DNA from 3 places in the Pseudomonas sp. PvP027 genome. Region 3 is predicted to be linked to each of the others. Evidence: predicted binding sites of a transcription regulator. Region 3 holds the regulator's gene; each other region holds the start of a gene.
The links. The regulator FliA, encoded in region 3, starts transcription of late flagellar genes. The targets are predictions, from matches to a motif close to CTAAAGTTTNNNNNNNNNNNGCCGNTAA.

Region 1: JOE33_RS22015 (methyl-accepting chemotaxis protein) is a predicted target of FliA. The motif match lies at 6,157-6,184, and genes of this name have one in related genera.
Region 2: motA (flagellar motor stator protein MotA) is a predicted target of FliA. The motif match lies at 2,857-2,884, and genes of this name have one in related genera.

The regions. Positions count from the first base shown of each region.
Region 1 covers NZ_JAFIBK010000001.1:5,050,069-5,058,121, reverse strand. The annotation lists gene JOE33_RS22040 (GntR family transcriptional regulator) at 1-306, opposite strand, end outside; gene JOE33_RS22035 (NCS1 family nucleobase:cation symporter-1) at 651-2,102, shown strand; gene JOE33_RS22030 (PAS domain-containing sensor histidine kinase) at 2,392-4,467, shown strand; gene JOE33_RS22025 (hypothetical protein) at 4,469-4,807, shown strand; gene JOE33_RS22020 (GlxA family transcriptional regulator) at 4,865-5,848, opposite strand; gene JOE33_RS22015 (methyl-accepting chemotaxis protein) at 6,243-8,053, shown strand, end outside.
Region 2 covers NZ_JAFIBK010000001.1:2,672,447-2,680,499, forward strand. The annotation lists gene rsgA (small ribosomal subunit biogenesis GTPase RsgA) at 1-834, shown strand, start outside; gene motB (flagellar motor protein MotB) at 895-1,935, opposite strand; gene motA (flagellar motor stator protein MotA) at 1,939-2,790, opposite strand; gene JOE33_RS11280 (HDOD domain-containing protein) at 2,998-4,533, shown strand; partial or broken gene JOE33_RS25790 (rhodanese-like domain-containing protein) at 4,579-5,391, shown strand; gene asd (archaetidylserine decarboxylase) at 5,554-6,417, shown strand; gene JOE33_RS11290 (hypothetical protein) at 6,673-8,053, shown strand, end outside.
Region 3 covers NZ_JAFIBK010000001.1:5,162,203-5,170,255, reverse strand. The annotation lists gene JOE33_RS22520 (chemotaxis protein CheA) at 1-1,130, opposite strand, end outside; gene JOE33_RS22515 (protein phosphatase CheZ) at 1,164-1,949, opposite strand; gene JOE33_RS22510 (chemotaxis response regulator CheY) at 1,969-2,343, opposite strand; gene fliA (RNA polymerase sigma factor FliA) at 2,600-3,340, opposite strand; gene fleN (flagellar synthesis regulator FleN) at 3,337-4,170, opposite strand; gene flhF (flagellar biosynthesis protein FlhF) at 4,286-5,614, opposite strand; gene flhA (flagellar biosynthesis protein FlhA) at 5,626-7,755, opposite strand.

The sequences.
Region 1 (8,053 bases), 110 kb from region 3:
GGGCTCGATCAGTTGCCTGGCACCCAACACGTCCTGTGCTTCCTGAGCCGACGGTTGCGCAACCTCTGCGCCGCGCTTGGGGCGCAAGGTCACCAGTCGTTCCAGCGCCAGACGCTGCAAGACCTTGCGGATGCCGGTACGGCTGATCTCGAATACTTCGGCCAGGGCGTCCTCGGGCAAGCGCGTCCCCGGGGCGAGCCGATGTTCGACGATGGCTTCCAGTACATGCTGGTAAATCTGTTCATCACGGCCTTTTTCATCGGTAGAAGGCGCGAGAAACAACGGAGCGCTGTCAGGTCGGATCATGGCTTCACATCACATTGGCATTACAGATCGTATACAAGAATAGTGCCTGAGACGGAACATGATGAGTAGCGCAATTTAAACAGCAGGTCAGATAACCCCTTAACAAGAAACGCATGAACCGCACCGTAAATGAGCAAAAGCGCCCTGTTTACGTGCACTTCAAGTTCCTGCTCTAACCCGCCTGGCTTATCCATCTTTCTCAGCATAACCGCCCTGCAACAAGCCTCGCGACCATTCCCGGCTAATGATAAAAGGCGTGGCACATGTTTTGCGTACACGATCGTATACAAAAAAATCATCGATCGTACTCCGATCCCGTCACGACACACCGAGGGAGTCACGCAATGACAGATCAACGCCCAGCCGGGTACAGCCCGCGCCTGCACAACCACGATCTGGGGCCGGTGCCGCAGAAGTGGACCTGGTACAACATTCTGGCGTTCTGGATGAGCGACGTGCACAGCGTCGGCGGCTACGTTTTCGCCGCAAGTCTGTTCGCCCTGGGCCTGGCCAGCTGGCAGGTGCTGATCGCGCTGCTGGTGGGGATCTGCATCATTCAGGTGATTGCCAATCTGGTCGCCAAACCCAGTCAGCAAGCCGCCGTGCCCTACCCGGTCATCTGCCGCCTGGCCTTCGGCGTCTTCGGTGCCAACATTCCCGCCATCATTCGCGGGCTGATCGCAGTGGCGTGGTACGGCATTCAAACCTACCTGGCGTCCAGCGCATTGGTGATCGTGGTGCTGCGTTTCTTCCCGGAACTGGCCGCGTATCAAAGCGTGACGTTTCTCGGGCTGTCCTGGCTCGGCTGGTTCGGCTTTCTCGCCTTGTGGGTGGTGCAGGCCGCCGTGTTCTGGACGGGTATGGAGTCGATCAGGCGCTTCATCGACTGGGCCGGCCCTGCCGTTTATGCGGTGATGTTCGCGCTGGCAGGCTGGATTGTCTGGCGCGCTGGCTGGGACAACATCAGTTTTACCCTGGCGGAAAAAGAGTTGTCCGGCTGGGCGGCGTTCGGCCAGGTGGTCATGGCCATTGCTCTGGTAGTCTCGTATTTCTCCGGGCCGACGCTTAACTTCGGCGATTTCAGCCGCTATTGCCGCAGCATGGCCGACGTACGCCGCGGCAATTTCTGGGGCTTGCCGGTGAATTTTCTGGCGTTTTCGCTGGTAACGGTGGTGATCGTCTCGGGCACGCTGCCGATTTTCGGCGAGATGATCCACGACCCTATCGCGACCGTCGCGCGCATCGACAACACCACGGCCGTGCTGCTCGGTGCCTTCACCTTCGTCACCGCTACGGTCGGCATCAACATCGTCGCCAACTTCGTTTCCCCCGCCTTCGACTTCGCCAACGTGGCGCCCAGCCGCATCAGCTGGCGTGCAGGCGGCATGATCGCTGCGGTGGCGTCGATCTTCATCACACCCTGGAACCTGTTCAACAACCCTGAAGTGATTCACTACACCCTGGACGTGCTGGCGGCCTGCATCGGCCCGCTGTTCGGCATCCTGCTGGTGGATTACTACCTGATCAAGAAGCAGCAGATCGACGTCGACGCCCTGTTCAATGACACGCCGAGCGGTCGCTACTGGTACACCAACGGCGTGAACTGGATCGCGGTCAAGGCATTGCTGCTCACCGCACTGGTCGGTCTGTGCTTCACCTTTATCGAGTGGTTCAAGCCGATTGCCAACTTCGCCTGGTTTACCGGCTGCATCCTGGGCGGCGCAGTGTTTTATGCGCTGACCCGCTGGTCGCCGGTACAGGCTGCCAACCTGCCTACGCCTGTCGGCCAGCATTGATACATTCGCAAGACGCTGAATACTTGAATGAAACCAGCGCCTTCAGGTGATTTGCCAAGCCCGGCATCACTTGAAAGCGCTGCCCTGCCTGCTCCGCGGAAAATAGCGCGCACCTCAAATGATATTAATTTAATATCACCCCCTACTGGATCATGGAATGATCGAGTGTCACTGATCGCTTTGTCAGGCATCTGGCACAAAATAGAATAAATTTTGTACAACTTTCAGGCCGCTGCGCTGCCCTATGACTGAGTCTTTGTGAACCAGGCGTTCAAGTGGGTCGATAGTGATGAGCAATGATGTTTCCGGCGGCAGGCCATTCGCCCTCGAGCCACGCCTTCCCTCGGCACAGGAAGCTGCCGAGCGGCTGCAACTCGCCTTGGATTCTGGGGCCGTTGTCGGCGCCTGGGTGTGGGACATCGTTGCCGATCAACTGACCGGCGATGAGCGTTTTGCCCGGACCTTCGGCTTGTGCCCGAAGCTATGCGCCAAAGGCTTGCCACTGGAGCTGGTGATTGCCTCCATTCATCCTGACGATTCGGCCAGAGTCGACAAGTTAATCGAGGACGCGCTGCAGAGCAGCGAAACCTATCGATGCGAATACCGGGTTCTCCATGAAGACGGTATTTATCGCTGGGTCGAAGCCAGCGGAAGAATCGAACGTGATAGTCGTGGCAAGCCTGTTCGCAGTCCGGGCGTATTGCTCGATATAGACAGCCGTCGCACTGCCGAAGACGAGCGCGACCGGCTCAACGAATTGCTGAGGATATTCACGGCTGCCGTTCCCGGCGTTGTCTACGCCAAGGACCTCGAGGGACGGATGCTGGTCGCTAATCGCGGCACCGCCGACCTGATCGGCAAGCCGCCCGAGTTTTTCATCGGCAAGACGGATCTGGAGTTTCTGGATGACCAGGAACAGGCGCGGATCCTCATGGAAACCGACCGCCGGATCATGCAGAGCAATGTCAGCGAACAGATCGAAGAACAGGTCAACCTGGCTGACGGCTCCGCAGCGATATGGCTCTCGACCAAAGCGCCGCTGCTCGATGCCAACGGCGAAGTGATCGGTCTGATCGGCTCCTCTATTGATGTAACCGCCCGAAAAAAAGCCGAAGAAGCGGTCAGAGAACTCAACCAGACACTCGAACAGCGCATCGAACAGGCCGTTTTCGAACGCGAGCAGATCGAAGATGCCCTGCGCCACTCACAGAAAATGGATGCCGTCGGGCAACTGACGGGGGGCATCGCACACGACTTCAATAATCTGCTGGCCGGTATTTCCGGCAGCCTGGAACTGATCACCAAACGACTGGCCCAGGGCCGCGTCGGCGACGTCGACCGTTACGTATCGGTCGCCCAGGGCGCGGTACGCCGCGCGGCGTCGCTGACCCACCGTCTGCTGGCGTTCTCACGACGCCAGACACTGTCGCCGAGAGTCACCGACGTCAACGGGTTGATTCATGACATGGAAGAGTTGATCACCCGTACCGTCGGCCCGGAGATAGACATAAAGGTCATCGCGCAAAATGACCTGTGGCCCGCGCTGATCGACCACGCTCAGCTGGAAAGCTCGCTGCTGAACCTGTGCCTGAATGCCCGCGACGCGATGCCCAACGGCGGGCGCATTGTCATTGAGACTGCCAATGCGTCCCTTGAAGAGTGCACCGACCCGGATCATGGCATTCCTGCCGGCGAGCACCTGAGCATACGGGTCACCGACACGGGCATCGGCATGAGTCCGGACATCGCCGCCAAAGCGTTTGAACCGTTCTTCACCACCAAGGCCATCGGTGCAGGCACCGGTCTCGGGCTGTCGATGGTGTATGGTTTTGTGCGTCAGTCCGGCGGGCAGATTCGCGTCGAATCGGTCGAAGGCCAGGGCACCAGCGTGGTCATGCACCTGCCACGCCACACCGCTGAAAATGCTCCCCGCGCCGTTGAACCGGAAGTCATCGAAGAACCACCGCATCACACCGGTGAAACCGTTCTGATCGTGGATGACGAACCCTCGGTGAGGATGCTCGTCGCCGAAGTCATCAGCGGTCTGGGCTACAAATGCCTGGAAGCCGCTGACGCACAATCAGGCCTGGAGATCCTGCAGTCGGATACCCGCATCGACCTGCTGATCAGTGATATAGGCTTGCCAGGCGGCATGAACGGCCGGGAAATGGCCGATGCCGCCGGTGACTGTCGACCCGGCCTGCCGACCCTGTTCATCACCGGTTACGCCAAGACTTCGGTGCTGGACGATTGCCACCTGCGGCCTTGCACGCAGGTACTGACCAAGCCGTTCGGGCTGGACACGCTGGCCGGGCGAGTGACAGGCCTGATCGGCGCTGACGCGGTCGCCCGCGGATATTCGTAGGGTGAACCCGACCACGCCTGATGGCCGGTATTTTGTGGTCAAAGGGCAACTCTGGCGGTGCTCCAATCCCTCTTTGAGCGACGACGTTCGCCAGCATCTGGTGGATGAGCTGATGGCTGCACGTCGTGCAGTCAAAGCCGCCAAGGCCTCCGAAGACCCGGCAGCCCTGAAGACGGCGCGAGCCAGTGTCGACAAGGCCAAAGTTGCACTGGGCGAGCGTGGTGAAGTCTGGTGGACCGATGGCGCCGAGGATTTCAATCGGCGCAAGGTGAAAAATACGCCTTATGCACGGTGGTATGCAGAGCACGAAGCGTCGGAACAACAGGCAAGTGGTAAGTAAGCACTTTCATGCCACAACGCGTAATGATGAACATCATTGTGATGTTCGCCCACTCGACTATTTGACACGCCTTTTCTCCGCAGAGGGGCGGTAACCGAAGTAGGAGCTGTAACACTTGCTGAAATGACTCGGCGATACAAATCCGCACGCCACCAGCACTTCGGTTTGAGACAACTCAGTGTGCTGCAGCAACCGCCGAGCTTCGGTGATGCGCAGTTCCAGATAATAGCGCTGCGGGGTAGTGCCTAACTGCTCTTTGAACAATCGCTCAAGCTGACGTCGCGAACGGCCCCCATAAACGGCCAGCTCTTCCATTTCCAAAGGCTCCTCCAGATTCGACTCCATGAGTCGAATCACTTCGCGCAACGGAGCGCTCACGGACAGTAACGGCGAGGTTTTGATACGCCGGTATCTGGACTCCTCGAATGAAAGGATGTCTTCGATCCCCTCTACCAGCGCCTTGCCATGCAAACCTTTGATCCACTCCAGCGCCATATGATAGGCGCCTGTCGGACTTGAGGCGGTCAGTCGGTCCCGGTCTGCGACATACGCCTCACTCGTGACCTGGCCCACGCTGGCGATCTCCGCGAGAGCGGGTCGATGCTCCGGGTGGATCGCGCATCGGTAGCCATCCAGCAAACCGGCCCGCCCCAAAAACCAGGCGCCGTTCCATAGTCCTGCCAGGATTACCTCCTGAGAGGCCGCGTCGCGCAATAAGCGGATCAGGTTATCGCTTGCCTTCAACTCGGTGCGATAGCCTCCGCAGATGACCAGCAGGTCCAGTCCTGCAAGGCTGGCTCGCCCAAACAGCTCATCCGGGCGGATCACCAGCCCGAGGTCACTGACCACCTCGCCTTCGCCAAGACCAAGCGTGATGGTCGAAAACAGATCCCGCCGCAGCAGATTGGCCGTGACAATGGCGTCCAACACCTGAGTGAAAGCAGGTAGCGAAAAATGCTCCAGCAGAAGAAAACCGGCACGCGTTTGCCGCCTGGACTCATGTTTTTCCTCTTGCAGAAAGCGAAGGTTTTTTCCTTGCATTGCGTCGCTGAATTTACGCCTGGCGATCACTTGAAACCTCGCTTGATTCACGCCAATTGAAGACCACTCTTGCCGACGTACCTGTGCCACCTGGTGAACGGTTCATGTCTTCTATCCCCATAAAGGACCGCAAAGCGCAGGAAACGTGAAACGTTGCAGAGAGGTATACATTGAAAACGCGCGCTGAATGCGTTCCATGCACTTCATTTTTGCTTTCGTGACGTTATCAAAACATCGTGAAAAACGCTGCGTCGCTTTTAGAAATGCGTGCTGTCGCTTTGTGCGCACTCATTCATATGACGATCGGCATTCATTAATCAGCCTGCCAGCCGATAAAACGCCGTTGCGCTCGCAGTACATCATTTCCGAGTAATATCTAAAGGCTCATATCGGCATGAGAAAATCTTTAAAATTCAGCCATAAAATCCTCTTGGCGGCGTCCCTGGTGGTGATCGCCGCATTCACGTTGTTCACCTTCTATAACGACTATCTGCAGCGCAATACATTGCGCATGCAACTCAAGGAGAACCTGAACCAGACAGGCGAAAGCACCGCCGGCAATATCCGTAACTGGCTTTCAGGACGAATTCTTCTGGTAGAGAGCCTGGCGGAAAACGCATCTTCGCCTCAGTCCCCGCAAGAGCAGAATCGGGTGCTTGGCCAACCTACGCTGATCGCCACCTTCATGAGCATTTACCAGGGCAGAAGTGATGGCTCTTTCGTCACCCAGCCGCCTGATGACATGCCGGCCGATTACGACCCCAGAACCCGACCGTGGTATGTCGATGCCGTTCGCGCCGGCAAAACCATCCTCACCGAGCCGTATCTGGACGCCGTGACCAAGGGTTTGATCGTGACCCTTGCCACACCGATCAAGGGTGAGTCTGGCGTGGCCGGTGTGATTGGCGGCGACCTGAGCCTGGAAATTCTGGTGAAGATGATCAGCTCACTTCGGTTGCACGGCGACGGATACGCGTTCCTGGTCGACGCGAATGGCCGCATCCTGGTTCATCCGGACACCTCCCTGGTGATGAAGACGCTGGCCGAAGTCTACCCGGCGAAAACACCGAAGCTGTCGCAAGACCTGAGTGAAAGCGAGTTTGCCGGCAAGACGCAGATCCTTACCTTCGCGCACGTGGACGGCCTGCCCTCGGTCAACTGGTACGTTGGCGTGGCGATGGATAAAAACACGGCTTACGCGGCGCTGGGCGAGTTCAGAAACTCGGCCATCGTGGCCACTGTGATTGCTGTGGTACTGATCATCCTGCTGCTGGGCATGCTCCTGGGCGTTCTGCTGCGGCCACTGAACCTGATGGGCCGTGCCATGCACGATATCGCTGCCGGCGAAGGTGACCTGACCAAGCGCCTGATCATCGAGAGCCAGGACGAGTTCGGGTATCTGGGTAATGGCTTCAACCTCTTTGTAGAGCGAATCCATGACTCGATGCGTGAAGTCGCCTCCTCCACCGTGCAGCTCAATGAAGTTGCACAGCGGGTACTGACTGCATCCAACTCGTCGATGCTCAACTCCGATCAACAGTCCCACCGCACCAACAGCGTCGCCGCTGCCATCAATGAACTGGGCGCCGCAACGCAGGAGATCGCCCAGAACGCCGCGCGTGCGTCGGGTCACTCCAGCGATGCACGGACGCTGGCGTCGGACGGGCAGGACGTAGTCGGGCAGAACATCTCGGCCATGAGCCGTCTTTCCAAACGAATCAGCAGCGCAAGCGAGCAGATCGAAACGCTGAACACCAAGACAGCCAACATCGGCCAGATTCTGGACGTGATTACCGGCATCTCCCAACAGACCAATCTTCTGGCCCTCAATGCGGCCATCGAGGCCGCGCGTGCGGGTGAAGCCGGCAGAGGTTTTGCCGTGGTCGCCGACGAAGTCCGCAGCCTGGCACATCGAACCCAGGAATCAGCGAGCCAAGTGCAGGAGATGATCGAGCAACTGCAATCCGGTGCCCGTGAAGCCGTAGCGATCATGAATGAAAGCCAGCGTGAGAGCATTGAAACGGTCGAGATTGCCAACAAGGCCGTGACAAGTCTGGAGAACGTCACCGATCGGATTGGCGAAATCGACGGCATGAACCAGTCAGTGGCGACTGCCACCGAAGAGCAGACCGCCGTCGTGGAAGCGATCAACGTGGACATCACCGAGATCAACACGCTGAACCAGCAAGGCGTAGAGAACCTGAA
Region 2 (8,053 bases), 2.5 Mb from region 3:
ACCGGTCAGGTCTTTCGCTGCCACCTGCGCGCCAACCTGCCTGCACTGGTGACCGGTGATCGCGTGGTATGGCGCGCCGGCAATCAGGGCATTGGCGTCATCGTCGCGCAACTGCCTCGCACCACCGAACTGCGCCGCCCGGATTCACGCGGCCAGCTCAAGCCCGTGGCTGCCAACGTCGACCTGATCGTGATCGTCTTCGCGCCGATGCCCGAGCCGCATGCCAACCTGATCGACCGCTATCTGGTGGCCGCCGAGCATGCCGGGATTCGTCCGTTGCTGCTGCTCAACAAGGCCGATCTGATCGACGAACAGAATGCGCCCGCGCTCAACGCGCTGCTGGCGGTCTACCGCACGCTGGGTTATCCGGTGCTGGAAGTCTCCGCGCACCACGGTGACGGCATGCAGAGCCTGCAAAGCCAGCTTGACGGGCACATCAGCGTGTTCGTCGGCCAGTCCGGTGTCGGCAAGTCCTCGCTGGTCAACAGCCTGTTGCCGGAAACGGACACTCGGGTCGGCCCGCTGTCCGAAGTCTCCGGCCAGGGCACACACACCACGACCACCGCCCGCCTGTTCCACTTCCCGCGCGGCGGCGATCTGATCGACTCGCCGGGCATCCGTGAATTCGGCCTGGGGCACGTCAGCCGTGCTGATGTAGAGGCAGGTTTCATCGAGTTCAACGATCTGATCGGCACCTGCCGCTTTCGTGACTGCAAGCATGACCGCGAACCGGGCTGCGCCCTGCTCAAGGGGCTTGAAGACGGCCGCGTGCAACAGCAGCGCATGAACAGCTACCGCTCGATCATTGCCAGCCTGCCGCAAGACAGCTACTGAGACCGAACGCCGCACGCAAAAACGCCGCGATGATCGCGGCGTTTTTGTACCCGTGGCAGCTCAGTTCTGAGCCGGCTCGACCCGCAACTTGCCATCGTCAAAGATGTTCAGCTTCTGCCGGATCTCGTGCGGCTGGGCGTAGGCCTGCGGATCGGGCGGCGCAGTTGTCGAAGCACCCGGAGCAGCAGGCACCGCCGGTGTCGCCGGCAATGGTGCTGCCGGCGTGGCTGGTGTGGCTGGCGCACCACCGGAGTTCTGATCGCCCTCGATGCGATGCTGGGCCTTTCTGGTCAGTACCACGATATCGATGCGGCGATTGATCGGGTTGGTCGGGTTCTGGTGGTCATAAAGAGCAGACGACGCATACCCCACTACCCTGGCCACCTGTGAATCCGGATACGTCCCCGCTACCAGTGCGCGGCGTGCAGCGTTGGCACGGTTGGCCGACAGCTCCCAGTTGCCGAACCCGCCACTGCCCACGAAAGGCGTCGCATCGGTATGGCCACTGATACTGACCTTGTTCGGCACACTTTTGATGGTGTCAGCCAAGGCCAGCAGAATGTCTTCGAAATAAGGCTTGAGGCGCGCACTTCCCGAGTCGAACATCGGCCGGTTTTCAGCATCCATGATCTGGATACGCAAGCCGTCCTGAGTGATCTCGAACAGAATCTGGTCCTTGAATTTCTGCAGTTGCGGATTTTCCTGGACCTTGTTCTGCAATTCCTGGAGCAGCATCTCCAGACGCTCCTGCTCCACCGCTTCAGCCTTGGTCTCGGCAGTTTCCGCCTCGATCGGCACAGTATCCGGCGATGGCGTAGTCTTTACCTCAGGGTTCAGCGTCTGGTTCGGCGACATCTCCGGCGAACCGCCCAGATCGATCACATACGGCGAACCGCTGTCCGAGAAACCGACCGGGTCCTTGAAGTACCCGGCGACCGCGAGCAACTGCTCGGGGGTAGCAGACGACATCAGCCACAGCACCAGAAAGAACGCCATCATCGCGGTCGCGAAGTCGGCAAACGCGATTTTCCAGGCACCGCCGTGATGTCCGCCACCAAAGCGCTTTACGCGCTTGATGATAATCGGCTGATTATTTTCCATGACTTAGCGACCGCGAACCGCTTGTTCCAGCTCGCTGAAGCTGGGGCGATGCAGCGGATAGAGAACCTTGCGGCCGAACTCGACAGCCAGCGAAGGCGGCATGCCGGAGGCCGAGGCCACCAGCGACGCCTTGATGCTCTCGTAGACGTTCATTTCTTCCTTGGCATCGTGCGCAAGGCTGGTGGCCAGAGGACCGAAGAAACCGTAGGCCGCGAGAATACCGAAGAATGTGCCGACCAGCGCCGCACCTACGTGCATACCGATCGCAGCCTTGTCGCCCGAACCCAGCGATGCCATGGTCACCACGATACCCAGTACCGCAGCCACGATACCGAAGCCGGGCATACCGTCGGCGATACCGGTAATGGCGTGGGATGGATGCTCGAGCTCTTCTTTCATGCTCAACAGTTCCATGTCGAACAGACCTTCCAACTCGTGGGGGGCCATGTTGCCGGACGACATGATGCGCAGGTAGTCGCAGATATACGCAGTCATGCGCTCATCCTTGAGGACACCCGGGTATTTGGCGAAGATCGGGCTGGAGGCAGCGTCTTCGATATCGCCTTCAATCGCCATCATGCCTTCGCGGCGGCTCTTGTTGAGGATTTCGTAGACCAGCCCCAGCACTTCGAGGTAATAGGCATGAGTGAAGCGCGTACCGAACATCTTCAGCGACTTCTTGAACACGTGCATGAACATGTAGCCAGGGTTGGCCTGGAGGAACGCGCCCAGTGCAGCACCGCCGATAATCAAGACCTCGTAGGGCTGGAACAGCGCCATGATCTTGCCATGGGAGAGCACATATCCGCCGAGGACACTTGCGATAACGACAATGATGCCGATGATTTTAGCCATAGGAAAAAATACTTTACTGAGTCGGGTTCAGGGACAGTCCGGAAGTTGTTGAATCTCTTCTTCTCCTTATCGGCCTAACTGGGCGAGACTATAGCCGGTTCTTTTGAAAAACCCATTTATCCGCCTCCGTAAAAGGAGGAAAATGGCCTCAGCGCCCCGTACACTGGCGATTTCCCAGCTTAGATAATCAGCCGCACAGGCCCTCGAATGCCGACAGAACACGCAGCACATCACCTCGTTCCGAAGACGCTGGATGCCTGGGTCAAACTGCTTGACGGCATCGCGTTGCCGGTCCCTGCCGTAAATCATGGGCACGTCCGCGCCGCACTGAACGACAGTCGTCGCTCGCTGCGTGAAATCGCCGAAATGATGCAGGAAAGTCCTGCGCTGGTGCTGAGCGTGATGCGCGAGGCCAACCATCACACCCATGGTTTGACCGAGCAGGCCGAGAGCCTCGAAATTGCGATCAACCGCCTGGGTCTGGCGCGTACCGAAGTCCTTCTGGGCCGTTTGCCGGCCAAACCGCCCGAAGACATTCCTGCGGCCTATCGCCAACTGATTCTGGTCAGCCAGCACGCCACGCAACAGGCCAACGGCCTGTTTGCCAGCCGCCTTGCGCGACTCTGGCAGGACATCCACATGGGCAGCTTGCTGTTTCTGTCGCCGCTGTGGCCGATGGCGCTGGCCTATCCGAAGCTGCTTGAAGAACTGGAACTGCGGGTTATTCACAAAGGCCACTCCAGCGTTGCCGTGGAAAAAGAGCTGTTTGGCGTCAACCTGCTGGAATTGTGCCTGGCACTCGCCGAGTTCTGGCGCCTGCCGATTTGGGTCACGCGCGGTTATAAGCTGTTGATCAACGAGCGACGCGATCTGGCCAAGGCGCTGCGCATCGCCCGCGAAGAACACAGCCCGCTGCACCAGCAACAACTTATGGACGACAACCCCAACCTGCGACGCTGGCTGAATCAGCCAGCCAATACCGTGTTGTTGGGCAATGGCCTGGCGCTGGCCGCGCAAAATGCCTGGAACAGCCCGCACTGCCTGCGCTGGAAACGGCTGACCAGCCTGTACCTGCAACAGTCGATCAGCGAAGTACAGCAACAGGCGCACCAGAATGCCGCCAGCAGCGCACGCATCCATGCGGAAAAAGACATCTGGCACCCGGCCGAATCGCTGATCTGGCCGTGGGACGCGCGCCGTGTAAGGCGCGACAATGAACCTGCACCACCACCATCGGCCGACGCCCTGCAACTGTGGCGCAAGCAATGCGCCGAGCTGCTGCAGGATCCCAGCCCGTTCATCAACGCCATGCACCTGACCACCTCGGCGCGCGACGCCTTCATGTCGTGCGGCATGGAGCGGGTCATGCTGCTGATGCTGGACAAGACCGCGACTGTGCTGCGCGTCAATCAGACTGCGGGACTGCCGAAGGATGCCGCGGCCTTGCAGCTGTTCATCAAGGAAAGCACCGTGCTGCAACGCCTGCTGACCCAGCCGACGCAGTTACGCATGACGCCCGCCAACAGTGCGCAATTTGCCGCCCTGCTGCCGCCGCAGCTGAAAACCCTGTTCAGCGGCCAGCACTGGCTGATTCGCTCGCTGAGCAACAACGGCAAAGTGATGCTGCTGGTGGTCGCCGACCAGGGCGGCGGGGCCTTGTCGGAAATTTCCGTTCAGGCATTCGGAAAAACCGCGCAATGTATTGAACGGGCACTGGGCATCTTTAGTCATCGCAAAGCATGAGGCCTGGCGTACAATTCGCCCCTTTCCTTTCATCGGAGGCTGCAAATGTCCGCATTCACTGGCTTGTCGCTGGTCATCGAACCCAACGATCTGCTTGAGCGTCTAGACGCCCCGGAACTGATCCTCGTGGATCTGACCAGCAGCGCTCGCTACGAAGCCGGGCACATTCGCGGTGCCCGCTTCGTCGATCCGAAACGTACACAACTGGGCAAGCCTCCTGCCCCCGGCCTGCTGCCCGACACTGCGAGTCTTGAGCACTTGTTCGGCGAGCTGGGCCACAACCCCGACGCCGTCTATGTCGTCTACGACGACGAAGGCGGCGGCTGGGCCGGGCGTTTCATCTGGCTGCTGGATGTCATCGGCCACAGCCGTTATCACTACCTGGACGGTGGGCTGCTGGCCTGGGAAGCGCAATTGCTACCGCTGAGCACTGACGTTCCGCCTGCTGCCGATGCCCCGGTAACGCTGACGCTGCACGACGAACCTACCGCCACGCGTGAGTACCTGCAAAGCCGTCTGGGCGCCGCCGACCTGGCGATCTGGGATGCCCGCGCGCCAACCGAGTATTCGGGCGAGAAAGTGGTCGCAGCCAAAGGCGGACACATACCCGGCGCCGTCAATTTCGAGTGGACGGCGGGCATGGACAAGGCGCGCAACCTGCGTATTCGCCAGGACATGCCGGAGATCCTTCGCGACCTGGGCATCACACCCGACAAGGAAATCATCACTCACTGTCAGACCCATCACCGCTCGGGCTTCACCTATCTGGTGGCCAAGGCGCTGGGCTATCCAAGGGTCAAGGCGTATGCCGGCTCGTGGGGTGAATGGGGCAATCACCCGGAGACACCGGTAGCCGTGCCGGATGTGGCCGCCGCGCCGGCCGAGGCAGTCGAGGTTGCGCAACCCGCCGCGCCTGCTCAGCCAGCCCCAGCACCAGCCGAACGCGTCGAACCGGTCCGCGCCACCGAACCGGGACGGACCTCACAGAAATATTCAGGACACTCATCCTCAGGACCTTCAATGAAAGACCGCTTGTTCATCATCAGCCAGTACCTGCTGCCGCACCACCTGCTGTCCCGACTGGCAGGCTGCGTTGCCGAATGCCGCGTACGCTGGTTCAAAAACGCTTTCACCGCGTGGTTTGCCCGCCGTTATCAGGTGGACATGTCGCAGGCACTGGTCGAAGACCTGACGTCCTACGAGCACTTCAACGCGTTCTTCACACGGGCATTGAAAGCCGACGCCCGCCCGCTCGATACCACACCGGGCGCGATTCTCTCGCCAGCCGACGGCGCCATCAGCCAGCTGGGCCCTATCGACCACGGCCGGATCTTCCAGGCCAAGGGCCACAGTTTCAGCGTGCTCGAACTGCTCGGGGGTGATCCCAAGCTGTCGGCGCCGTTCATGGGCGGCGAGTTCGCGACCGTCTACCTGTCGCCGAAGGATTATCACCGCGTCCACATGCCACTGGCTGGCACGCTGCGCGAAATGGTCTACGTACCGGGCCGCATCTTCTCGGTCAACCAGACCACGGCCGAAAACGTACCCGAACTGTTCGCCCGTAACGAGCGAGTGGTCTGCCTGTTCGACACCGAACGCGGCCCCATGGCCGTAGTACTGGTGGGCGCGATGATCGTGGCGTCTGTCGAAACGGTATGGGCCGGGCTGGTCACGCCGCCCAAGCGTGAACTGAAGACGTTCAGCTACGACGAAGCGTCGCGTGCACCGATCCACCTGGAAAAAGGTGCCGAAATGGGTCGGTTCAAGCTGGGCTCTACCGCCATCGTGCTGTTCGGTCCAGGTCAGGTGAAATGGGCTGAACAACTGACCGCTGGCTCCAAGGTTCAAATGGGCCAGGCACTGGCTGTTCCGGCCCAGGCATGATGGCGGCCTGAGCCTCGATGCATGAGTGTCCGATGATGGACAGTGGCGCTCATGCAACGTGCCGCCGGACTATAATGGCTTAGAGCCATATTTTCTGCGAAGCGATGTCGATACTGGTAAAGTCGCCCGATCAATGCTGTAGGATACTTCGCACTTTCATGGGCGTATGCTCGGCAAACCGCGGGTGCGCGATAACCTCGCCCCCCCTATGAAGCCATCGTCCGGGCCAGTGAGTTGTTGGAGTTTGCCTGTCACATGAGTAATTTTAGCCTCCCTCTGCTATTGCGTGCCCCCACGCCGACGCAGTCGAGCCTGACATTCAGTGAAGCCAATCCCCGCGACCTCAAACGCTGGATCTCCAGATTGCCCAAGGCAAACCTCGGAGAAATGGCGCGCCAGCTCTATCAAGGGCTGACCGAGCTGAACCAGTTGATCACCCCGAGCGAAAACCGCCTGCAACTGCTCGAGCTATTGCGACCCGAGGTGTACTTCGTCTGCAAGCACCTCGAACGCCACTTTCTCAATCAGGCCATTGTGCTGGACGAGCGACCACGCAAGGTTGCCAACCTCTGCCAGGCACTGCAAAACCATCTGGCGACCGGTTACAAACAGATCATTCAGCAAGTCGCCCCACGCTACACCCGAGATCAGGCAGGGCTGTTCAGCACTGCACTGCAACGAGCATTACACGGGCTCAACGGACCGCTGATCCGCGCCAATCAGCTCTACTGCCCCGTTCAGGACGGACTGTGGCTCGAACTGCATCAGATCTACCAAATTGCCCGTCAGTACCAGTTGCACAATACGCCGGTCGAAGAACCCCTGGCCCATCACAGCAAAGTGCTGAGCGTGGAACAGACCTACGTGATCGCGCTGCTGATGGGCTGTTCGCGCTGCAATCAGATGCGTCAGTTGAACATCGGCAAACTGGCCGACGCGCTGGAGGCCTGGAGCCCGCTAGTCAGACTGCATTCGCCCGCCACGGAAAGCAGCCTGTTCGCCCTGGACCCGACAGTCGACAAACCGCCGCTGTATCGCACCCTGTTCAACGACGAACAATCTCCACGGCTGCTGGGTATCAATACCTTCGCGCTGGCGGAAGCGATCAATCAGTACCTGGCCCTGCCGGATGATCAGCGCACGCCCTCGCCGCTGCTGATTCCAACCGGTATCAACACTGACCTGCTGCAACATCTGGCGGTCGCCTGGGGTGATGTGGCCGAACGCACCTTTCAACGCACTCCCGGCAAGGGCACGTTGAAACTGTGCATCGGTATGAGCGCGCTGCATTTCTATGTCGCCGGCCAGAAGTCGTTCAGCGAGCTGTTGCAATTGAACAGCGCCACCAGTGCAGCGAGTTTTTCGTTGAAGATGGCCAATGATGACGCAGACGATCCGTGGGCCTCTGCTTTTGATACTCAGCGCGGCAAGACCTCATCCGTCCTGCTGCCCTACGAAGAGATCGAATACCCGAAAAACGACGGCGACAGCGAATCGCTTTCCAACGGCCAGCATACGTTTCCGACTTTCGACCTGAATATCGTCAACCACAGCCCGGGCGGTTACTGCCTGGCATGGCAGAAGGACGTGCCTCAGCAGTTGCAAGCTGGCGAACTGGTGGGCATTCAGGATGACG
Region 3 (8,053 bases):
CGGGCGGTATCGACACGAACCGTGGTTTCGGCTTCTGTCGCCACCGGCTTTTCACCGCTGGGTACAGGAGCGCGCGCCGGGGCTGGAGCCGCAGCGGGTTTGGCCGGTTCGGCTTTCGCAGCAGGCGCCGGAGCAGGCTTGGCAACAGGTGGTGCCGGTGCAGCCGCTGCGGCCGCCGGAGCAGGCGCCTTGGCAACAATCGCCTCAGGCTCGAACTTGCCCTTGCCGTGCAACTCGTCGAGCAGGTTTTCGAATTCGTGATCGGTGATTTCGTCCGATGCAGCAGCACCAGGTGCCTTGGCAGCAACGGCTACAGCTGCAGCAGCGACAGGCGCAGCTACTGCGGCATCAAACGAGCCTTTGCCGTGCAGTTGATCGAGCAACGCTTCGAATTCGTCGTCAGTGATCTCGTCACCGGCAGGCTCTGCACTGCCCTGCGCTACAGGTGCGGGGGCCGGAGCGGTTGCAGCGTCGGCCGCAAACTTGCCCTTGCCATGCAACTGATCAAGCAGGGATTCAAATTCCTGGTCGGTGATTTCATCACCGGCCGGCGCGGCCGCTGGTGCCGACGCTGGTGCTGGCGCGGCAGACACCGGACTTGAGCCGTGCAGCGAGTCGAGCAGTTGCTCGAACTCATCATCGGTAATCTCGTCGCCGGCCGCTGGCACTGCAACCGCAGCAGCCTGGACTTCAACCACCGGCTCGGGCTCTGGCTCGGGAGCCGCGACCTCGTCGGCGGATTGTGGCTCGGCCAGACGCGCCAGCGCGGCCAGCAGTTCTGGCGTCGCCGGAGTCACGTCAGTCCGTTCACGTACTTGACCGAACATGCTGTTGACGGTGTCCAGTGCTTCAAGGACCACGTCCATCAGTTCGGAATCAACGCGACGCTCACCCTTGCGCAGGATGTCGAACACGTTTTCGGCGATGTGGCAGCACTCCACCAGCTCATGGAGCTGGAGGAAGCCGGCGCCCCCTTTTACAGTGTGAAAACCGCGAAAAATTGCATTGAGCAGATCAGCATCATCCGGTCGGCTTTCCAGCTCGACCAATTGCTCTGACAACTGCTCCAGAATTTCGCCGGCCTCTACCAGAAAATCCTGAAGGATTTCTTCATCGGCGCCGAAGCTCATGGGGTGCTCCCTAAAATTAACCGTCAACAGACCTTAGAAGCCGAGGCTCGATAGCAGATCGTCTACATCATCCTGTCCGGATACGACGTCTTCACGTTTATCGGCATGAATCTGCGGACCTTCACCCTGAGCGAGATGTTTTTTAGGATCTTTTTCAGCGAGGATGGATTCTTCGTCATGTTCGATGCCTGCGAAGCGATCGACATGGCTGGCCATGAGCACCAGTTTGAGCAGATTGCTCTCGACCTCGGTGACCAGTTGTGTCACGCGCTTGATGACCTGACCGGTAAGGTCCTGGTAATCCTGGGCGAGCAGAATGTCGTTGAGATGTGCGGAAACCTGATGGGTCTCCTTTTCGGTACGCGTCAAAAAACCATCGACCCGCTTGGCCAGCTCGCGGAACTCTTCGGCACCGATTTCGCGGCGCATGAAACGTCCCCAGTCGTCGCTCAACGCCTTGGCGTCGGAACTCAGGCCGTTCATGACCGGCGTGCTTTCCTCCACCAGGTCCATGGTGCGGTTGGCCGCATTCTCGGTCAGCCTCACCACATACGACAGGCGTTCGGTAGCATCCGTGATCTGCGACACCTCCTCGGCCTGAGGCATGTGCGGATCAATGTGAAAGTTCACGATTGCACTGTGCAGCTCACGAGTCAGCTTGCCCACTTCCTGATAAAGGCCGCGGTCGCGTGTCTGGTTGAGTTCGTGGATCAGTTGCACAGCGTCGCCGAAACGACCTTTTTCAAGGCTGGTGACAAGTTCCTGCGCGTGTCTCTTTAAGGTCGACTCAAAGTCGGCCATCGAATCATTGTTATCCATAGCGCCCTCGCGGCTTGCATCAGCTATTGACGCGTTCAAAGATCTTGTCGATCTTGTCTTTCAGGGCTTGGGCGGTGAATGGCTTGACTACATAACCGTTCACCCCGGCCTGGGCAGCTTCAATGATCTGCTCACGCTTGGCTTCGGCAGTGACCATCAGCACGGGAAGGCTCTTGAGGCGTTCGTCCTTGCGGACTTCGCGCAGCAGATCGATACCGGACATGCCAGGCATGTTCCAGTCCGTCACCAGAAAGTCAAAGGCACCGCTCTGCAGCATCGGCAATGCGGTCAGACCATCATCCGCTTCCGATGTGTTGGTAAACCCCAGATCACGCAAAAGGTTCTTGATGATCCGCCGCATCGTTGAGAAGTCATCAACGATGAGGATTTTCATGTTCTTGTCCAATTCGACCTCCAAGCAGTCTTTAACGCGTTCAGCACCTGAACACGCTGTTCACTCAATACTGGCACAGCACACCCCCGGCTGTACGAAACGACGACGGGCTTGGCACAACAACAGGCAAGGACCTGAGAAACAAGCCCATCAAGGCAATGCCTGACAGGCTTCCGACGGGTCCATCCTGTTACCACGTAACGCTCTGCACAGCCGGCTTGCAGTCAACGCGCGGCCATAGACCGCACGTTGCCTGTCAACGCGCTCGCCACTCCCCCAAACGCCCTCGCAAACGAGCTGCGCACTGGCTGTGTAACTGACTGACCCGAGATTCGCTGACCCCAAGAACCTCTCCGATTTCCTTGAGGTTCAGCTCTTCGTCGTAGTACAGCGCCAACACCAGACGCTCGCGCTCTGGCAGATTGGCAATTGCATCGGCCAACGCAGCCTGGAAGCGCTCGTCTTCCAGGTCGCGCGACGGCTCAAGCGAACCGCTTGCGCCATCCTCGTGCAGCCCTTCATGATCGCCGTCCTGCAGCAGGTCGTCGAAACTGAAGAGGCGGCTGCCCAAGGTGTCATTCAAAATCCCGTAGTAATCATCGAGACTCAACTGGAGTTCGGCCGCAACCTCGTGATCTTTAGCGTCACGGCCGGTTTTAGCTTCAATTGCCCGAATTGCGTCACTGACCATGCGCGTATTGCGGTGTACCGAGCGTGGCGCCCAGTCACCCTTGCGCACTTCATCGAGCATCGCACCACGGATGCGAATACCGGCATAGGTCTCGAAACTCGCGCCCTTGGTGGAATCATACTTGGTGGAGACTTCAAGCAGGCCGATCATACCGGCCTGGATCAGATCCTCGACCTGTACGCTGGCCGGCAGGCGCGCCAGCAGATGATAAGCGATACGCTTGACCAAAGGCGCATAGCGCTCGATCAACTCGTATTGCGAATTACGGGACGCCTTGCTGTACATCTGGTAGCCGCTCGCAGTCATTGCACAGGCCCTGCACTGGTCTGGTGAACGAGTCGCTCAACGAAGAACTCGAGATGACCCCGCGGGTTGGCTGGCAACGGCCAGGTATCAACCTTCTGGGCAATGGCCTTGAAGGCCAGTGCACATTTGGAACGCGGGAATGCTTCGTAAACGGCGCGCTGTTTCTGTACCGCCTTGCGTACGCATTCGTCGTACGGCACGGCACCTACATACTGAAGCGCAACATCGAGAAAACGATCCGTCACTTTGGTCAGCTTGGCGAACAGGTTGCGCCCTTCCTGCGGGCTCTGTGCCATGTTGGCCAGCACCCGGAAGCGGTTCATGCCGTAGTCGCGATTGAGCAGTTTGATCAGGGCGTAGGCATCGGTGATCGACGTGGGCTCGTCGCACACTACCAGCAGCACTTCCTGAGCGGCGCGCACGAAGCTGACCACCGACTCGCCGATACCGGCGGCCGTATCGATCACCAGCACATCGAGGTTGTCGCCAATCTCGCTGAACGCCTGGATCAGGCCGGCATGCTGGGCGGGCGAAAGATGCACCATGCTCTGGGTGCCGGAAGCAGCGGGTACGATTCGAACCCCGCCCGGCCCCTGCAGCAGCACGTCGCGCAACTCACAACGCCCCTCGATGACATCGGCAAGTGTGCGTTTGGGCGTCAGCCCAAGCAGCACGTCGACATTGGCCAGACCCAGATCGGCGTCCAGCAGCATGACGCGACGGCCAAGCTCGGCGAGGGCCAGTGAAAGGTTCACTGACACGTTAGTCTTACCGACGCCACCTTTGCCACCGGTCACAGCGATAACCTGTACGGGATGCATGCTGCCCATGTTATTTCTTTACCTTGTCTTGCGTAGACCGAAACCACATCGAGGGCTGCACATGCGCAAATGAACACTGCATGGCAGACCGTTGACGCAGGGACATTCCAATAATATCCATCACTTAACCCACTCTCTTGCCAGGGGTGTGATAGAGGTCAGCAAACATATCAGCCATTGCTTCTTCGCTAGGCTCGTCCTGCATCTGCACACTCACAGCGCGGCTTACCAACTGATGACGACGCGGAGTATGCAGGTCATCAGGAATGCGTGGTCCGTCCGTGAGGTAGGCCACAGGTAGTTCGTGACTGATCGCCAGGCTCAGGACTTCACCAAGGCTGGCAGTTTCATCAAGCTTGGTCAGAATGCATCCGGCCAGGCCACAACGCTTGTAACTGTGATACGCGGCCGTCAGCACCTGCTTCTGGCTGGTGGTTGCCAGTACCAGATAGTTGCGCGACTTGATGCCGCGACCGGCGAGGCTTTCCAGCTGCATGCGCAGCGCAGGATCACTGGCCTGCAGCCCGGCGGTATCAATCAGCACCACGCGCTTGCGCAGCAGCGGTTCCAGCGCCTGAACCAGAGACTGGCCGGGATCGACATGGGTGACCGGAACGTTGAGGATGCGCCCAAGGGTCTTGAGCTGCTCCTGCGCGCCGATACGGAAACTGTCCATGCTGACCAGTGCGATATTCTGCGGACCGTACTTCAACACGTAACGTGCTGCCAGTTTGGCCAGGGTGGTGGTCTTGCCCATGCCGGCAGGACCGACCATCGCAATCACACCGCCCTCTTCCAGCGGCTCGACTTCCGGTACGGCGATCATGCGTGCCAGGTGCGCCAGCAGCATGCGCCAGGCCTGACGAGGCTCGTCAATCTCCGGAATCATCGACAACAAGTCGCGTGACAGCGGGCCGGACAGGCCGACACGCTGCAGACGACGCCACAGGTTGGCCTGCTGCGGACGAGTGCCCTGCAACTGGTTCCACGCCAGCGAGCCGAGCTGGACTTCCAGCAGCTCACGCAGGCCATTCAATTCGGAGCGCATCGAGTCATAGGCGCGCTGGCCAACGGCAGGCTCGGCGGCCTGCGGCGGTGCGTAAGCAAATGGACGCGGCGGCTCTTCGAGTGTCGGTTCGATGTGCGTATCGGCAGGGTTGACCGGCTTGCCGGAAAACAGCTGCAGGTTGATCGATGCGTCGCTGTCGCTGCGATTGTTCAATTCGGCCTGGGCGGAGACGATGCGCGACTGGGTCTTGCGCAGCTCGTCTTCCAGTTCCATGTTCGGCACACGCGGTGCCAGGGCGGACAGCTTGTAATCCAGAGCAGCAGTCAGCTCTACGCCACCAGCAATGCGCCGGTTACCGATGATGGCCGCTTCCGCGCCCAGCTCATCACGAACCAGCTTCATGGCTTGACGCATATCGGCGGCGAAAAATCGCTTAACTTGCATGACTCACTACCTCAGCCGTTCGGCCCGACAGTCGCTACGATGGTTACTTGCTTGTTGTCCGGAATTTCCTGATACGCCAGAACATGCATGTTCGGTACAGCCAATCGTCCAAATCGTGACAGCATGGCCCGGACAGGCCCTGCTACCAGAAGAATTACCGGCATCCCTTGCATCTCCTGACGCTGGGCGGCCTCAATCAACGAACGCTGGAGCTTCTCAGCCATGCTTGGCTCAAGAAGAACGCCTTCTTCCTGACCCTGACCAGCCTTCTGCAAACTATTGAGCAATATCTGTTCCAACCTTGGCTCCAGAGTGATAACAGGCAGCTCCGGCTCAACGCCTACAATGCTTTGGACGATTGCGCGGCTCAGACCCACTCGCACTGCGGCCACCAAAGCGGCGGTATCTTGACTCTTCCCGACGTTGTTGGCGATAGCCTCTGCAATGCTGCGAATATCCCGCACAGGTACGTGCTCAGCCAGCAGCGCCTGCAGCACGTTGAGCAGAGAGGACAGCGACAGCACGCCAGGCACCAGCTCTTCAGCCAGCTTGGGCGAGCTTTTGGCCAGCAATTGCATCAATTGCTGGACTTCCTCATGACCAATCAGCTCATGCGAATGCTTGTAGAGAATCTGGTTCAAGTGGGTTGCCACTACGGTACTGGCATCGACCACGGTGTAACCCAGCGACTGCGCCTGACTGCGCTGGCTGATTTCGATCCACACGGCTTCCAGACCAAACGCCGGGTCTCTGGCGGTGATGCCGTTCAGGGTACCGAAGACCTGACCGGGGTTGATCGCCAGTTCGCGATCCGGGTAGATCTCGGCCTCGGCCAGAATCACGCCCATCAGCGTCAGGCGGTAGGCGCTGGGTGCCAGATCGAGGTTGTCGCGAATGTGCACAGTGGGCATCAGGAAGCCGAGTTCTTGCGAGAGCTTCTTGCGCACACCCTTGATACGCGCCAGCAACTGACCACCCTGATTGCGATCCACCAGCGGAATCAGGCGATAACCCACTTCCAGGCCGATGATATCGATGGGCGTCACGTCATCCCAACCCAACTCCTTGGAGTCCTGAGCGCGGGTCGGCGAAGGCAGCAGGTCCTGTTGACGCTGCACTTCGGCCAGCGCCTGGACTTTCACCTGGTTTTCTTTCTTCCAGAGAAGATACGCGCCGCCTGCAGCCACCAGGCCGAGGCTGATGAAGGAGAAGTGCGGCATGCCCGGCACCAGTCCCATCACGATCATGATCGCGGCCGAAACCGCCAGTGCCTTCGGCGAGGCGAACATCTGACGATTGATCAGTTTGCCCATCTCTTCCGAACCGGAAGCACGGGTCACCATGATCGCTGCGGCGGTGGACAACAGCAGTGATGGCAATTGCGCCACCAAACCGTCACCAATGGTCAGCAGGGTGTAAACGCGGCCTGCATCGGCGAAGGTCATGTTGTGTTGCAGGATACCGACCAGCATGCCGCCAATCAGGTTGATGAACAGAATCAGCAGACCGGCAATCGCATCGCCGCGCACGAATTTACTGGCACCGTCCATGGAACCGTAGAACTCGGCTTCCTGGGCGACTTCGGCACGGCGGCGCTTGGCTTCCGGCTGATCGATGAGGCCGGCGTTGAGGTCGGCGTCGATCGCCATCTGTTTGCCGGGCATTGCGTCGAGGGTGAAGCGCGCGCTCACCTCGGAAATACGGCCGGCACCCTTGGTGATTACCACGAAGTTGATGATCATCAGAATCGCGAACACCACGATACCGACGACGTAGTTACCACCGATCACCACTTCACCGAAGGCCTGAATCACTTTGCCTGCAGCGGCGTGGCCGTCCTGACCGTGAAGCATGACCACCCGAGTGGAAGCGACGTTAAGCGCCAGACGCAGCAACGTGGCTACCAGGAGAATGGTCGGAAATACCGAGAAGTCCAGCGGCCGCAGGGCGTACACGCACACCAGCAGCACGACGATGGACAGTGCGATGTTGAACGTGAAGAACACGTCCAGCAGGAACGGTGGCATAGGCAACATCATCATTGCCATCATGACCAGCAACAACAACGGAACGCCCAACTGACCACGGCCGAGGCCGGTGATATTGCTGCGTGCGCTACTGAGTAATTGAGAGCGATCCACTGATTCGTTACCTGCGCACTAGATCAAAACATTGACGCCGATGGCGACCTGTAACGACCCTGTTGCAAAAAGCTGTCCAACTTTTACAAAGCCAGTGGCGGCAAGGCTTTAGAGACGGAGGTAACGTAAAACCGGTGTGCTGAGCACAGTCAGAAATCTGCTCGTTTACCTGAGCAAAAGCGGACGCGGAGCGTCCGGAACGGCGTGCCCACGCGGAGCATGGGCACGATAGGTGTCTTCATGAACACCTGGTTCCTCACGCTCCAGCGTGGGAATGCCGTGGATGACGCTCTGCGTC